DNA from 3 places in the Allohahella marinimesophila genome. Region 2 is predicted to be linked to each of the others. Evidence: predicted binding sites of a transcription regulator. Region 2 holds the regulator's gene; each other region holds the start of a gene.

Region 1 (5,724 bases), on a different contig from region 2:
TGCTTCCGTGACGAAGACCTTCGTGCCGACCGTCAGCCCGAGTTCACCCAGGTGGACATCGAAACCTCCTTCATGAATGAGCTTGAAATCATTGAGCTGACCCAGGCCATGATCGTCGATCTGTTCAAGACCGTGCTTGATGTCGATCTCGGCGAGTTCCCACGCATGCCTTATGCCGAGGCCATGCAGCGCTACGGCAGCGACAAGCCGGATTTGCGTATCCCGCTGGAACTGGTTGATGTGGCGGATCTGCTCAAGGATGCCGAGTTCAAGGTCTTCTCTGGTCCGGCAAACGATCCTGAGGGCAGGGTAGCTGCGCTGAAGATCCCGGCCGGTAACGAGCTGTCCCGCAAGCAGATCGATGACTACACCAAGTTCGTCGGCATCTATGGCGCGCGTGGTCTGGCCTATATCAAGGTCAACGACAAGGCTGCCGGGGCTGAAGGCCTGCAGTCGCCGATCGTCAAGCACATCCCTGAAGCGGCTATCAGCGAAATTTTCAGCCGCACCGGTGCAGAGAATGGCGACCTGATTTTCTTTGGTGCCGACAAGTCCACTGTCGTCAATGAAGCTTTGGGCGCCCTTCGTGTGAAGATCGGCCAGGATCGAAATCTGTATACCAAAGCCTGGGCACCATGCTGGGTTGTCGACTTCCCGATGTTCGAAAAAACCGACAAGGGCGCATGGACGCCACTGCATCACCCGTTCACTGCACCATCCTGTTCACCAGAAATGCTGGCAGAAAGCCCGGGCACTGCACTCAGCCGAGCCTACGATATGGTTCTGAACGGCACGGAGCTTGGTGGTGGGTCGATTCGTATCCACGATCGCGCCATGCAGCAGAAGGTGCTGGAGATTCTCGGTATCGGTGAAGAAGAAGCGGCTGACAAGTTCGGCTTCCTGCTCGACGCCCTGAAATACGGTGCGCCGCCGCACGGTGGTCTGGCCTTCGGTCTGGACCGTCTGGTCATGCTGATGACGGGTGCACAATCGATCCGTGAGGTGATTGCATTTCCGAAGACCCAGAGTGCGATGTGTGTGCTTACCCAGGCGCCGGGCAAGGTCGAAGATCGCCACCTCAAGGAACTATCGATTCGCCTGCGTGCGAAAGAAGTCCCAGGCGCTTAGTAGCGACGTTCAGTGATCATTCTCGGGATCGATCCCGGCTCGCGCATTACCGGCTATGGCCTGATTCAGGCCCAGCACAACAAGCCGGTGTATGTCGCGAGTGGATGCATCAGAGTGCAGGGCGATACGTTGGCAGCCCGTCTGCAGTGTGTGTTTCGTTCAGTGGCACAGGTCATCCAGATGTACCAGCCGGAAACTGCTGCCATCGAAAAGGTCTTCATGGCGAAAAATGCCGATAGCGCGCTGAAGCTGGGGCAGGCCAGGGGCGCGGCTATTCTCGCTATGGCTGAAGCTGGGCTGGAAGTCGGGGAATATTCGGCAACCAAGGTCAAGCAGGCCATGACTGGCACGGGCGCCGCGACCAAGGCGCAGATGCAACATATGGTGCAAGCTGTGCTGCGGCTCGACGCCACCCCTCAGGCCGATGCGGCCGACGCCCTATCGATCGCCATCTGCCACCTGCATACAACCCATAGTCTGAGCGTGCTGCGCGCGAGCAGTGAACGCGTCAGCAGTTTTGGCCGCGGCCGACTGCGTTAAAGGTCTTAATGCTGCTTGAGAATATCGTCAAGCTTGAGGCCGGTCAGTAGCTTGATCTGCTTGATCAGATACCAGAGCCCTATCATCAGGACGATCATGCTGGGTAAGGCAATGACAGGGAAACTCAGTGCGGTCATCTTGCCCAGTTCTTCACTGTAGGCTGACGTCCCTGGCGGGCTCACCAGTACGATTTTCGCCAGCATGTAATTCAGTATCGCTGACAGGAAAAACGAGCCTGCCACGATAGAGGCCACGTTCCACAGTTTTCCCTGGAATTCCTCTTCCTTGCCATTCTCCGCCAATATCTGATGCAGCTTGTCTACCTGCATGATCTGGTCGTTGAACAGAAAGATCTTCACCAGTGGGAACTTCGTTTTCTGGGAGATCAGCACGGCCAGTCCGATCAGGGCCGGAATGGCGGCTTCCTTGATCGCGATGTATTCAGGATCCAGCTTCAGCAGGCTCATGCCACCCGTCAGAAAGACGCTGATGATACCCAGCACCGAAAAGAAATTGGTCTTCTGCGATTTGCTGTAGTCGTAAAGGCCGTAGCCGATAGGGAAGGCCAGGGCGACCACGATGCTCACCATTGGGCCGAGCGAATCCTCACCACTGAACTTCGAGAGGATGATGACCGGAATAATGATATTGAAGAGCAGGTTCTGCAGCATGCCGCCGCGGTGGGCGGGCTTCTCGGCACTCGTTGTTTCGTCTGTCATGGACAATAGCTACGATTGAATGGGCTTGATATGCCGGCTGTCTAGGCGCGGCTGCAAAGAATATACCTGGCAAAGTCTATCAGAAAGAACGCCGAGATGATGAAAAGACTTCCCCGATCTTGTCACTTTAGCTTGAACGCCTTTACATTAGGTGGATACTGTACAAGAATACAGTAGTGTGCGAAAAGTGCGAGTATCTGTGAATGGAGCTGATTCAAAAGCTGGCAATATTGGCTGATGCGGCGAAATACGATGTGTCCTGTTCAAGTAGTGGCGCAGGCAAGAAAGCTGCCGGCAAGGGTAAAGGTTTCGGCTCGACGGAAGGTATGGGTATATGCCATAGCTATACCCCGGACGGCCGCTGTATATCTTTGTTGAAAATTCTGCTCACCAATTTCTGCATCTACGAATGCAGCTATTGTGTAAATCGCAGTTCAAGCAATGTCGCTCGAGCCCGTTTCACGGTAGATGAGGTGGTTCAGCTGACAGTTTCGTTTTACAAGCGGAACTATATTGAAGGCCTGTTTCTCAGTTCCGGCATTATCCAGTCCGCTGACTACACGATGGAACAGATGCTGGAGGTGGCCAAAAAGCTTCGGGAGGAGGAGGGGTTTCACGGATACATCCATCTCAAATCCATCCCCGAGGCGTCCCAGCATCTTATAGATGAGGCCGGAAAATACGCTGATCGGCTGAGTATCAATATCGAACTGCCCAGGCAAGAGTCGCTTCAGCAATTTGCGCCCGAGAAAGACCTGCATCAGATCCGTTCCGCCATGGCGAAAGTGCGGCTAAAACGGGATGACACCAGGGAAGAGAATTCGGCAAAGCAGAAACATGGTGGTTCTCGGCGCGTGAAGTTGGAGCGATTCGTGCCTGCAGGGCAGAGCACACAGATGATCATCGGGGCTGACTCTTCAAACGATATCGATATTCTCTCTACCAGTTCAAATCTCTATCATGCCTACGACCTGAAGCGCGTTTATTACTCTGCATTCAGTCCCATCCCCCATGCTTCGCGGCAGTTGCCCGTCAAGCCGCCGCCACTGGTGCGGGAAAACCGCTTATATCAGGCTGACTGGCTCTTGCGATTCTACCAGTTTCGAGTTGAGGAAATTGTGCCTCCGGAATCGGGTGAGTTGGAACTGGATATCGACCCGAAGCTATCCTGGGCACTGAGGAACCGTCAGCATTTTCCAGTCGATATCAATCGTGCCTCTCGATATTGGCTCTTGCGCATTCCTGGCATAGGCACCAGATCGGTGGAGCGAATTCTGACAAGCCGACGCTTTCATGCGCTCCGCCTGAATGATCTGGCAAAGATGCGTGTGTCGCTCAAGAAAGTACGGCCTTTCATTGTCGCGCAGGATTATCGTCCCGCTTCCACGCTGGTTGATTCACTAACGCTCAAGGCGTCGTTTTTACCGCCTCCTCGGCAAGCCTCTCTGGCGCCAAGTGGTGTTGGAGAGCAATTAGCGCTGTTCGGTTAGCTGGTGACTTCATCATGTGAGCGTCTTTACGGAGCCGGATGAACCATGTCGAGTATCTCAACGTTTGAGCAGTGGCGGGAGCGAGCGCGAGAATTATTGAACGCGCGCGTTCCGCCGGAAGCCGTCAACTGGGAGGATAGTCAGCAGCAATCGCTATGGGATAGCACGCCGCTGATGTCCGATCATGAGTCCCGCGCTCGCGTTCCGTCCAGGTTTATGACTGTCGCTCAGAAGGTCGCGTGCCACCGTTCTGGCGATAAATGGGCGCTACTGTATCGAGTACTGTGGAGGCTGGTGCACGGCGAGCGGGATCTGTTGGAATTCACTATTGATCCTGATGTCGATGAGCTGAGAAAACGTGCCCAGGTCGTGCACCGTGCCGCCCACAAAATGAAAGCGTTTCTTCGCTTCACGCCGCTCGGCAGCGTTTCGCCTGAAGCACTCGATCTCGCTGAGCCGGCTGATCCAAGGCTAGCCAGAGCGCATTGGGCTGCCTGGTTCGAGCCCCTGCATCTGGTGCTGCCACTGACCGCACCCTTCTTCGCTCGCCGCTTCCCGAATATGCACTGGAGTATTTTTACGCCAGACGGTGCAGCTCACCACGAAGGCGGTCACGTAAGCTTCGTGGCGGGCGAGCCACAATCTACTGTTCGAGCAGCTCTTGAGCGCGGCGAAGACGCGTTTGAGTCAATGTGGCTTACCTACTACGCCAAGACCTTTAATCCGGCGCGAACAAATACGGCATTGATGCAGAGCGAGATGCCGAAGCATTATTGGAAAAATATGCCTGAAGCGGCCTTGATTTCGGCATTGGTCAGTGGCTCGACTCAAACAGTAGATGCCATGTTGAGTGCAGATACGCTGGATGCAGAAGCACTTCGCAAACGGTCCTCATCTGTGAGAACCAAACAAGATGAGCTCAGGCACAAGGTGAGCGCAAGGGAACCACTCAGGATTACCGACACGCATAATACAGCAGCCATTCAGGATGCCAGGTCGATCGAGAAGTTGCGCGAATTGGTCCAGGGTTGTCGAGCCTGTCCCCTTTACGAGCGGGCAACGCAGGCAGTTCCGGGCTGTGGTGCCAGCAACGCATCGTTGATGATTGTTGGTGAACAACCGGGCGACAAGGAGGATCTGCAGGGCGAGCCGTTTGTGGGGCCTGCAGGCAATCTACTCAGAGACGCCTTGGAGGCGGTAGGACTCGATCTTGGTGAATGTTATCTCACTAATGCCGTCAAGCACTTCAAATGGAAGGAGGGCGGGAAGCGGCGTCTGCACGCAAGTCCTTCGGCACGGGAGGTGTCCGCTTGTTCAGGCTGGCTGGATGCCGAAATGGATCTGGTCAATCCGAGCTACATTCTCTGCCTGGGCGCAACCGCTACAAAACGGGTTTTAGGGGACAAAACCCGCCTGCTCGATGTGCGGGGTCGCTGGATTTCTCATGATGGCCGGCAGGTGTTTGCGACCGTCCATCCGTCCTACCTGTTACGACTGCCTGAGCAAGGCAGGCAGTCGGCGTACAAAGAATTTCTGGCAGATCTGGAAAGGGTGAAGCAGGCGTTATAGGCGTCGCACTGTTCAGGGGTAGGCCGCTTTGCATAGCTAGTGCCTGGGAAAAGGTGCATTTAACTACCGTTCGTCTGCTCAATCCTGCCGTTCGTCCGATGGCTGTGGTTGCAAATTGAACGAGGTACTAGGCTTCCTGATATATAAACATATCGGGGCTACGTCCTATGACGTCGAGACAACAGGGTTTTACGCTGCTAGAGCTGATGATCGTGCTGGCCATCTCGGCCATCCTGCTGACTGTAGGTGTGCCGTCTTTCCAGGCGATGATCAAGAAT
Region 2 (5,724 bases):
GCAGCAGCAACAAAAGCAGCAGCAACAACAACAGCAAAAGAACCAGCAGGATGGCGAGGAGGATTCCGAGCAGGAAGGCGGCCAGGGTGAGCAGAAGCCGGATGGTGAGCCCTCAGAGGACGGTCAGGGACAGGATGGCGGGACACAACAGGACTCATCGAAGGGTGGCAAGCCCGGGGACCAGAGCGCCAGCCAGGACCCAGGTCAGCAGGACAATGAGACCGAACAGACACCGGCCGAAGGGCAGCAGCAGGCGGATGATCAGGCTGGCAAGGACGAATCAAAACAGGCCGCCGCCGAGCAGTCAGGTGGAGACGGCGAGGAATTACCCGATGCTGCTGCAGCTAGCGCAGAGGCCTCGACTTATGATCTCAGTGAGCAGCAGCAGGAGCAGTGGCTACGCCGGATTCCGGATGATCCCGGGGAGTTGCTGCAACGAAAGTTCCTGTACCAATACCGCAACCCTGACAGCCGATATGATCAGCGAGCACCGGGATCCGGACAGGACGAGGCAGGTGCACCAGCAACCCGGACCTCACCTGGCACAGCAAGCAGCAACCCCTGGTAACGGGGAGACAACCAGCGAAATGAATCGGGAAATGAACAGAATGCATTATCGAAACAGCAGCAGTCATGGCTACTCGACATCAGACCGTGCCCTGAACCGCCGTCACCGAGGCTTGCTTATGCTGTGGCTGTCCTGTCTGATGCTGATCGGCAGCCCGTCAATGGCTGCGGATGGGCTCACGGCTTCGGTGGATCGAAACGAGCTGGCGCTGGGAGAAACAGTGCAGCTTACAATTTCGAGCAAGCTCGATGCCTCGCTGGGCATCAGCCTGTTCAACCTCAATACCCTGGACATCGATTCCCCAGAAGTCAGTGTGCTCGAAGAAGATTTCGAGATACTTGATCGCCAGCAGAACTATCGCGTCCAGTTTGAGAATAATGTGAACAATTCGCTGGTCGCCTGGACGTATACACTGAGCCCGAAGCGAGCTGGCGATATCACCATTCCCGCTCTGAGCCTTGAAGACGAGTCGACCGATCCGATAGAGCTCAAGGTCAGCGATGCGCCGAAGAACCCGGCCGACAGTGACCTGATGGTCGAAATGACGATAGACAAGGAGAGCGCTTACGTTGGCGAGCAGATGCTCCTCACCGTCAAACTGCTCTACAGCAATGAACTCGTGGATGGACAACTGGCCCACCCCAATGTGAAAGGGGCGCTGTTCCGGCAGCTCGAGAAGCAGAAGGAGTACAACCAGACGCGCGCGGGGAAACGGTTTGAGGTCGTGGAGCGACAATACGCTGTTTTTGCAGAAGACAGTGGTGAACTGACTATTCCGGCGGTGAAGTTTTCAGGCCGGTTCGTCAATCGTCGCTTTGGGCGGGGCAACTACGAAACGGTGACTAGTCCACCTGTGTCGGTGGATATCAAGGATCCTCCAGCCAGATTCAGCGGCAGCACCTGGCTTCCAGCCATGGGGTTCAGTGTCTCGGAGTCCTATGAGCCGGATACCGCGAAGCTGCAGGTCGGCGAGTCGGTTACCCGGACGATTACCTTGCAGGGACTCGGGCTTGAAAGTGCTACGCTGCCCCCCATCGACGTAGATACCCCGGATGGGGTGCGACTTTATCCAGGCCAGTCCGAAACGAGCGAGGAAGTGCATGCCGCCGGCATCACCGGGGTCCGAACTCAGGAATATGCGCTGATCGCTACACGACCAGGCCGTTTCGTATTGCCGGAAATCAGAATCCCCTGGTGGGACGTGGTGAACGATGAGCAACGTGTCGCCATTCTTCCTGAGCGCGTACTTGAGGTGAGCGGAAGTGGTTCAGGCGAAGCTGCGCTCGCACCACCTCCGATATCAGATAGCGCCGAATCTGACGCCGAGCGACAGACTGTGACGGCTCCTGATTCTGCTACGCCTGGCGAAGCCACTGCCGCTGGAGAGTACAGCAGGTTCTGGCCACTGCTCAGCCTGATTCTGGCGATATTGTGCCTTGGACTCGGCTGGCTGGCCTGGCACTACAGACAACGCGCGCTTCAGGCACCCCACGAAAAGGCACCCGGAACCCGTGAAGGCCTATCCGTTCAACAGCAGTGGGCGCGCAGGGAGCGACCAGCGTTCGAAGCCATGACACCCTGCAGCTTTGCCAGCGTGTATTCCAGCTGGCTCCAGAAGCAGACCAGCCGCTCAAATGTTGCGCGTAGTGAACAGGTGCTGGGTAAGATCAAGGCCGAGCTTGCCACCCTCCAGCAGCACTGTTTTGGCAGTCCGACAGGATCGGCCGATTCGAGAGCTGCCGAGCTGCAAGTCAGGATCATCAACTTCACGGGAGAGTGGCTGTCCAAATCTGCCGATGATGCCCAGCCAGCAAGCCTGGCGGAGTCGCTTTATCCTGGTGAACGTGCTCCGCAGCGGGACTAAGCGTTGGGTCTGCGCTATCAGCCAGCCCCGACATTAAAGATCTCCACTAGGACGGTCTTTACCACAAAGCCGACCACGCCCAGAAACAACGCGATAAAGAGAATCGCTGTGCCAAAACGCCCCGCCTTGGACTTTTTGGCGAGGTCCCAGACGATGAAGCCCATGAAAATGATGAGCCCTCCAACCAGAACGTACAGGCTGAGGGATTCGAATTGCTGAAAGGTCATTGGTTATCCAGATCCAGATGAGGAGCGTTGATACGGATTCAAGGCGCACGGCCAGTGGCTTTGGGGCCGCTTCCGGTTGATATTCAGGTATTTACATGCATGCGAGATGTGTATACATTAACAGTATTGATTATATAACCAGTATACGGACATCTCTCATGACAGGATTGACCAGACGCCAGGCCCAGATTCTTGAACTGATCCGCACTTATATTCTCGAGGAGGGTCGTCCGCCTACCCGTGCGGAAATCTCAGGTATCATTGGTTTCAAGTCTGCCAACGCAGCGGAAGAGCATCTCAAGGCGCTTGCCCGCAAAGGTGCCATCGAGATGATACCAGGGGCTTCCAGAGGTATCCGACTGCTCGATGAGCCGGAGCCCGGCGTCCCAGTTGTTGGATCGGTCGCTGCCGGATTCCCGATTCTTGCTACTGAAAATATCGAACAACGCATTGATATCCACAAAGGACTGTTCTCGCAACTGCCAGATTTCCTGCTACGCGTACGGGGCTTGAGCATGAAAGACGTGGGCATACTGGAGGGTGATCTTCTCGCCATCAAAAAGACATCAGAGATTCGCAATGGCTCGATCGGTGTAGTACGAATTGATGACGAAGTGACCGTAAAGACTATCCGGCAGGAAAATAATATCCTCTATCTCGAGCCAGCGAACAGCGATTTCGAAACAATGCGCATAGACCTGTCGAGCCGCTCCGCAGAAATTGAAGGCGAAGTGATCGGCGTGTTACGCACCACGATCTAGGCAGACCTCCGGCGTCCGCTGGAGGCCGGAAGATCAATGAAGCCAGTGGGACTCTGGCTTCACCTGACGATAATCCGATTTGCCATCCTTTTGCGCACTACCCTTCTGGCTGGCCAATTTTCTTCGGAAGGCTTCGCGCCGAACAGCCGTGTCGTCGTCAGGATCGATATCTGACCCTTCTACGCTGCTGGCGAGGTCCGCAGCAGACAATGTTTCCTCTGTGACCTCATAGCTCCGCATTTGCCCCACGGTCCGAATTGCAGCACCAATCATGGCGCGAGCAACCTGAGCGTCCTGATTCTCCAGAAATGCCTTGGCTTCATCACTGAATTCAATTTTCAGCAAGGGTTCACCGGAGGAACCGATCTGTTGAAGTGCAAAGCTACCATTCGACAGCTGAATGATTTCAAATAGTGCTGAAGGCATAGTCATCTCCTACATGTGTAGACACATTATGAGGGCTGATTTTCAGCATTCAAGGCTGGAACTCTCCAGTTGATATACGAGGGCACGCAGGCTTCCAGACCAGCGTGCGAGATCTCTCGACGACGCGCCAAGATCAACCATGGCGATGAGACCATCGCCCCCCTCTTCATCTGATGATACGCCATTTTCTCTCGATGCGCCCTGGCCGGCATGAGCACTACTGACCTCTGCTATAGCCTCGAGCATCAGCGTCAGCCATGAATCCCGCTCTGCCAACAGGTTTCGCAATACGCCCGTTTCGGCAGTGCCATGTCCAATTTCCTGCTCTAGCGCATCGAGAGAGGGCCGCTCAAGCTGAAGACCCTGCTGGCGGGCGAGCGATTGCAGCAGCCCGGTCCAGGCCATCTGCAAAAACAACAAGGCGGCACGTTCATGAATGTCCTGTAGCGCCCGGGAGTCGACCTTTTGCTGCTGCAATTGCATCTGCTCTGCGCCGAAGATATTTGCGCTGATGAACGATTGCCACTCTGTAAGGGTTGGTGCTGCCATCTGAACATCCTCTATTGGTGGGCTACGGCCAAGCCTGCCTGCGTTGAAGTATATCAAAATCTTCACGCTGCCCGTTCATAGCAAGATGATTTTCTTTGCCTATACTCTGTGATAAGCCATTACACCTCTCGCAGGTGCAGACTATGAATCGGAAAGGACATGCTATGAGTTCGATCGCTTTGAAAGCCGGTGCGCATTCGCCGAAGCTGCTGTTACGTAAAGGTGCTGTCCTGGCAATGCTGTCGGCGACGGCGCTTTGCCTATCGAGTGTTGGTGTTCAGGCCAAGGTGTCCGCTGAGCAGGCCAAGAAGCTCGGCACATCGCTGACGCCAGTCGGTGCTGAAATGAGCGGGACGAAAGATGGCGTGATTCCTCCATGGACAGGCGGGATTACGAGCCCCCCTGCCAACTATGTAGAAGGCGAGCACGAAGCCGACCCCTACGCAGAGGACGGCACGCGCTTTGTGGTCACTGCTGACAATGTCGACAAATACGCGGCGATGCTCTCCAAAGGCCACAAGGCCATGTTCGAGAAGCATCCGACTTATACCATGCCCGTCTACCCTACGCGTCGTTCGGCCAGCTACCCGGAGTTTGTCTACGATGCGCTGAAGAAGAACGCCACGACGGCAGAGCTGATGCCGCGAGGCACAGGTGTTCGCAAGGCTGTCACCACTTCGCCCTTTCCGATTCCGCAGGAAGCTGTAGAAATTGTCTGGAACCATGTTCTGCGCTTTCGCGGAGAAGAAGTCGCGATGCGAACGGGGTTTTCGACAGTCGGCCCGGATGGCGCTGCAAACACCATCCTGTATTCGCAGGAATACCTGTTCAACTACAGCACGGAAGGCGCGACTATTCGCGAGATTGATAACAACCTGTTCATGCTGAAGACAGAAGTGCTGGCTCCTGCGAAACTGGCTGGCACCATCAACCTCATCCATGAATCCGTCGACCTGGTCGCTTCACCGCGCAAGGCCTGGCGGTATGTTGCCGGCGAGCGTCGTCTGCGTCGCTCACCCTATCTCGCCTACGACGCTGAGTTTCCCAATAGCCAGGGTCTCAAATTCATAGACCAGATAGATATGTACAACGGAGCTCCAGACCAGTACGAATGGAGTCTCGTTGGCAAAAAGGAAATCTTGATTCCCTACAACGCTTATAAGCTGCACTCAGGTAATGTCGGAGAAAGCGACATTATCCGCAAGGGTCATATCAATCAGGACCTTACGCGCTACGAGTTGCACCGGGTCTGGGTAGTTGAAGGTGAGCGCCGGACTGGCATACAACATGCGTTTGCCAAGCGAACTTTATACTTCGATGAAGACTCCT
Region 3 (5,724 bases), on a different contig from region 2:
AAAAGCTGGTGAAGCCCGCCCTGACTGGTGTCTCTGAGTTGTTCGACCTCGGCCTGGGACAGCAGGTCCATGCTGCCCTCGGGGGTAATTCTGGCGGTTACTTTCTGCATCAGTGAGTCAAGCCGGGCATGTCGTTCAGATTTCCTCGTACGGTGAGTCGAAGACCAGTTTGTAGGCCGGAATGCGAAGCGATTCAAGCGATTCCTTCACATGATAGACGCCGGCGTAGGTTCTTGGCGACCCATTGTCGTTCAAGAGTAGTTCCGTATGGTCGGCAAACGCGGCTTCTACGAGATAGATATCACCTTCGTTGGTAATGATATTGATGTGACGCAGGTCGTCCTGCCGGGCTCTGAGCTGATTGAGGTTCATGATCGTGGTTCCGCTATGATTCGCATGTTGAAGGTACGACATCTGAAAACGGCTACAGGAAACAACAGCAATGGCCGTTTATTTGTAGACGACGCTGAGATCTCATTAGATCAACGTCTCATCACCCCGCTGGGGCCAGAATGAGATGGCCGTGGCCATGACTCTTGAGGTGTTCGGGATATAGTTCGTAAGCTGGCTTGAGTATCGGCAGTAGCTTGACGGCTTTGGGAACATTGCCTTTTGACGTGACCTGGCGCCTCGTGAGCGCGGTCAGGAAATTGGCCTTGCCCTGCCAGAAAGCATGGGCGAAATCAGCTTTCATGCTCATCGTCACTTCAGGTACACCGTCGAAGACATCGCCGAGAAAGAGAACAACCTCACTGCCTGACGCATCCAGTGTGATCACGGCTTTAGGATCGCTGTAGCGAAACTGTACGACCAGGTTGGAGTTCAGCAGGCGGGGCCCGAGCTCCTCATTCTCGATGAGTGACTTGTAGAAATTACCCAGCACGTCGTAGATCATGGCCGAATCCGTAAACACGCGGGCCTTCTCCGGCGCTTTGCCGTCAGCTGCGGCTACCGAAGCGGTGACTGGAGGCAGATAACTGACTGGTGAGGGCTTGCGGGCGTGTAGTGTCTTGAGTACGGCTGCCACGCTGTCCGCCGTTACCTCCTTCGGGTTGTATAGCATCGAGCCATCCATCATGGCGGCTTCGACGACGAGGTCGAACTTCGCGAAATCTGTATCCACCCCCGCATTGACAAGGTTCAGGGGCAAAGCGGCCACCGTCGCCAGCTGGCCGAGCAATTCACGTATACGGGCCACTGCTGCGTGGGCTTCGGCCTTTCTGACGATATCATCGACGAAGCGACCCTTGTCGACAATGGCCCCCATCTTTCGGAGGCCTGCCAGATTCAGCAAGTTTCTCGCCGTGGCGACCGGTTTCGGTAGCTCGATTCTCATCGCTTCGGCAACATCGGCGTAGCGGCTACTGCAAGTCGACATGTTGTAAGTCATGACTTCGGGCAGTACGAGCGCGTTAGCAAGGCCGTGTGGAATGTGATAAACGCCACCCAGGGCATGTGAGATGCCATGAACCATACCGACCATTGACTGCGTGAAGGCCATGCCAGCCAGGCACGAGGCCACCAGCATACGGCCTCTGAACTCGAGGTTCGCTGGCTCGCGGCAGGCATCCAGCAGGCTGTCGTTGACCAGCCTGATGACGTAGAGGGCCAGCGCGTCAGAAGCGGGCTGGGCCTCGCGGCTGACATAGGCTTCTATCGCGTGGGTCAGCGCGTCCATACCGGTCGCAGCAGTGAGCCCTGGCGGCATGCTTGTGGTCAGGGTCGGATCGAGGATGGCGAGTTGGGGGAAGAACTGGGTTTCCGCGAACGGTAGTTTGATGTTCTTTTCAGGGTCGGCAATGATGGCGACCTTGGTGACCTCAGAGCCGGTGCCCGCGGTAGTGGGAATGAGTATCAAGGGCAGAAGTTCGGCGTCTCCGAGCAGGTAGGCGCCCATGTGGTCTTCCGCGCGACCGCCCTTGACGGCCAGTATGTTGGCCACTTTGGCGGTATCCATCACGCTGCCGCCGCCGAGACCGATGATCATATTGCAGCGACTGCTTCTGATGCGTTCAGCGCAGCGCTCGACTGTGGCAATCGTGGAATTGGCGGGCACATCGGAGAAGACTTCACCAATGACCACATTCTTGCCGGCCAAACTGGCCTTGAGGCGATCGGCCAAGCCGAGATCCACAATGACGCCATCGGTGACGAGCATGGCCTTTCTCAGGCCGAAACCGGCTATCGCCTCATCCAGATCATCTACGATATTCGCGCCGTAGATCACCCGGGAAGGCATCGAAAACTCGAAAAATTCTGGGAGCTTGGCTGGCATTTCGAAACCCTATTGTTGTTGTATTTGGTATCTCGTCCGAAGCGCCTCCGGGTTATGGCGAAGAGAGTAAAACGCGCAGTGGACCTACGCAGTATAGCAGCGCGCAGTATGTGCGCCGTAGAGCCCGATGACGACGACCAGTCGAACAGCCAATCGAATGGTCGCGATGCGCCTACTCGTCGAAGTCGAAGGCGTAATCGTCGGTGCTGGAGTGAAGCCGCTTTAGCTCCATGTAATCCTCGATAGCCCGACGGGTCTCAAGCTTGCGAGTGGCGCTGGGCCGGTCCTTGCGTCCACCTTCGTCTGCTGAAGGATCGTCGCTGTTCATTTTGGAGGAAGACTTCTGGAAGTCCATGAAGAGGTTCGAAGCAAAGTCTGTAGTTTGTGTCATAGGAGTGCGATGCTGCCTTTTATTGTAATTGGTCAAAATCGTATGTGTCGTACAGAACTCAGGACACTTGCTCAATGCCCGGTGTAACTTTACAACATAAACTGTGAAACGGCAGCTAAAAAAGTAGAAGAGTCAAACCCATTTACAAGCACCGCTGTATTTTTGTACAGTGTGCCTTTTGCCGATTGGACGGGCCGAACATTTTGAACATGGATATCAGTCAGATCGTTGACGGCCTGAATGGCCCGCAGCGGGAAGCCGTCACCTCGGACAGTCAGCATCTCCTCGTATTGGCCGGAGCCGGGAGTGGCAAGACCCGGGTGCTCGTCCACCGCATCGTCTATGTTATGAGGGCGCAGGGGCTTCAACCGCAGGAAGTGCTTGCCGTGACCTTTACTAACAAGGCTGCGCGGGAAATGCGTCACCGGCTCGAACCCATGCTGTCGGGCCCGGTACGGAACCTATGGGTCGGCACTTTCCATGGCATCGCCCACCGCCTGCTGCGGTACCACTGGAAAGAAGCCGGACTACCAGAAAACTTCCAGGTCATCGATTCGGATGACCAGCTCCGGCTGGTAAAGCGGGTGATCAAGGAGCTGCAGATTGATGAAGCCAGTTTCGCGCCCCGCGAAGCTGCGGGGTTCATCAACCGGCAAAAGGATGAGGGCTTGCGGGCGGGCAGCGTGCCTGAGGGCGATCGCATCTGGCAGGCCACCATGAAGCGCATTTATCTCGCCTACGAAAAAGCTTGCATGAAAGCCGGCATTGTCGACTTCGGTGAGCTGCTGCTGCGAAGTCATGAGTTGTGGTTGCATCAGCCAACTATTCTCGCTCGCTACCAGCAGCGTTTCCGTCACCTGCTCGTGGACGAGTTTCAGGACACCAATACGATTCAATACGCGTGGCTCAGGGTGCTCGCCGGCCGGCAGGCGGCTGTGACAGTCGTAGGCGACGATGACCAGTCCATTTATGGCTGGCGTGGGGCGAAAATCGAGAACATTCTGTCGTTCCAGACTGACATGGGCTCGACCGAAGTCGTGAGGCTTGAGCAGAACTACCGCTCTACCGGGAATATTCTCAAGGCGGCCAATGCTGTCATCAACAACAACCCCTCGCGGCTAGGGAAGTCGCTATGGACCGACGCCGGTGATGGCGATCCCATAGACGTCTATGCCGCCTTCAATGAGCAGGATGAAGCCAACTATATAGTCGAGACGATCCAGACGGCTTTGACTGAAGAGCGTGCGCTGCAGGACATCGCCATTCTGTATCGGTCGAATGCCCAGTCCCGGGTCATCGAGGAAGCCCTGGTCAGGCATGGCGTGGCTTATCGCGTCTACGGTGGCCTCAGGTTTTATGATCGTCTGGAGATCCGCAATGCCTTGGCCTATCTGCGGCTGCTCCGTCTGCCCCAGGACGACGCCGCTTTCGAGCGCATCGTGAATATCCCTCCTCGTGGTATCGGCGCAAAGACGCTCGCTCAGATTCGCTCCGAGAGTGCTGCCGGTGGGGGGTCGCTGTGGCAGGCGAGCATCGACCTGCTGCAGCGCGGCGAGATCAAGGGCAAGGCTCAGAAGGGCCTTGCACAGCTGGTTGAGGTCATTATCGAATTACAGCAGTTGTCTACCGAGGTCAGCCTCAAAAAGCTGGTCAAGGCGGCGCTCGACAAGACGGGCCTGCTTCAGTTTCACGCGACAGAAAAAGGTGACAAGGGCGAGATGCGCCGTGAAAACCTGGAGGAAATGGTGAACGCGGTAGCTGAATATGACGAAAGTGCGGACGAGCCGCTGGCTGAGTTTCTCGCCAACGCGGCGCTCGATGCCGGCGAGCAACAGGCCAATGAGGAACAGGATGCTGTGCAGCTCATGACCCTGCATAGCGCGAAGGGCCTGGAGTTTCCGCTGGTCTTCCTGGTAGGCCTGGAAGAGGGTCTGTTTCCTCATGCCATGTCGCTTGAGGAGGTCGGTCGGCTGGAAGAGGAGCGTCGTCTCTGCTACGTCGGCGTGACCCGTGCCATGAGCAAGCTGGTGCTGACCTTTGCTGAGTGCCGACGCTTGTACGGTCAGGACAAATATAATCCGGTATCGCGTTTCGTTCGTGAAATACCCACGGAATGTTTACAGGAAGTCAGACTTCATTCTCTGGTGACCAAGCCGATGTTCGGCCAGCGTACCCGCTTCGACAGCCTGCCCGGTCAGGCTGCGCACATGAGGCCAAGTGTGGATTCGGGCATCTTCGTTCCCGGGCTGGGGAGTCGTGTGCGTCATAGCAAGTTCGGAGAGGGGACCGTACTCAATTTTGAAGGCGACGGTGCTCATGCCAGGATACAGGTGAAGTTCGAGCAGCTGCCCGACGACCAGTCGCGCACGAGCGCGACGAAATGGCTCATTCTGTCGATGGCCAAGCTGGAGCCGGCCTGAGCCAGTCTTCAGCTAGAGCGGGGAACCTGGCGAATTCGCCCGTCTTCGTCAATGGCCACGATAATGAATACACCCTCAGTGACCTTTCGGAATTCCTGCCGATGTTTGTCTCTGGTCCAGGCTTCAACGGAAATGTGAATCGAACTCTTGCCAATTTCAATGACATTGGCGTAGCAGGAGAGTTCACCACCTTTTCTGACTGGCGAAAGAAAATCCGTCTGCTTGATGGCTACCGTGGCGGTTCGACCTCGCGATACCCGGCCTGCGAGACTGGCTGCTGCCAGATCCATTTTCGAAACAACCCACCCCGCAAAAATGTCGCCGTCCTGGTTGGTGTCGCCATCCGTCGCTGTCACCCTGAGGGCGAGATTGTGTTCTGATCTGCTTTGGTCGTGAGGGGCCATTTTATTATCCACTTGTTGGGCATGCTCTAGGTTGCCCGCAGTTTAACCGTCAGACCGGACTACGGCTATGCTGATAAGCGCTCACAGAAAGATCATGGCTTCCGACCGGACTCGCGCAGTTTATGAATAAAAGGGAGTACGGCAGGATTTTTTGTTAGCATGGGCAGCAAACAATTAGCGTGGATTATTCGATGAAAGTTCTCAAAATTCTTGGCTATGTTCTTGCTGTGCTCG

The links. The regulator LexA, encoded in region 2, represses DNA repair genes until DNA is damaged. The targets are predictions, from matches to a motif close to TACTGTNTANNTANACAGTA.
Region 1: the regulator LexA is predicted to act here: its motif matches at 2,544-2,563, upstream of ABD735_RS03820 (putative DNA modification/repair radical SAM protein).
Region 3: the regulator LexA is predicted to act here: its motif matches at 2,819-2,838, upstream of uvrD (DNA helicase II).

Annotation. Positions count from the first base shown of each region.
Region 1 covers NZ_BAABBO010000001.1:849,100-854,823, forward strand. Annotated here, with positions in the region: gene aspS (aspartate--tRNA ligase) at 1-1,128, shown strand, start outside; gene ruvC (crossover junction endodeoxyribonuclease RuvC) at 1,141-1,668, shown strand; gene ABD735_RS03815 (VC0807 family protein) at 1,674-2,387, opposite strand; gene ABD735_RS03820 (putative DNA modification/repair radical SAM protein) at 2,591-3,877, shown strand; gene ABD735_RS03825 (UdgX family uracil-DNA binding protein) at 3,923-5,446, shown strand; gene ABD735_RS03830 (GspH/FimT family pseudopilin) at 5,614-5,724, shown strand, end outside.
Region 2 covers NZ_BAABBO010000024.1:315-6,038, reverse strand. Annotated here, with positions in the region: gene ABD735_RS19715 (VWA domain-containing protein) at 1-568, shown strand, start outside; gene ABD735_RS19710 (BatD family protein) at 600-2,432, shown strand; gene ABD735_RS19705 (DUF2788 domain-containing protein) at 2,450-2,659, opposite strand; gene lexA (transcriptional repressor LexA) at 2,818-3,420, shown strand; gene ABD735_RS19695 (hypothetical protein) at 3,454-3,846, opposite strand; gene ABD735_RS19690 (DUF6586 family protein) at 3,889-4,395, opposite strand; gene ABD735_RS19685 (DUF1329 domain-containing protein) at 4,560-5,724, shown strand, end outside.
Region 3 covers NZ_BAABBO010000014.1:113,690-119,413, reverse strand. Annotated here, with positions in the region: gene ppnN (nucleotide 5'-monophosphate nucleosidase PpnN) at 1-110, opposite strand, end outside; gene ABD735_RS15580 (DUF6482 family protein) at 136-372, opposite strand; gene ABD735_RS15575 (iron-containing alcohol dehydrogenase) at 494-2,275, opposite strand; gene ABD735_RS15570 (PA3496 family putative envelope integrity protein) at 2,448-2,666, opposite strand; gene uvrD (DNA helicase II) at 2,876-5,086, shown strand; gene ABD735_RS15560 (acyl-CoA thioesterase) at 5,095-5,490, opposite strand; gene ABD735_RS15555 (TIGR03545 family protein) at 5,682-5,724, shown strand, end outside.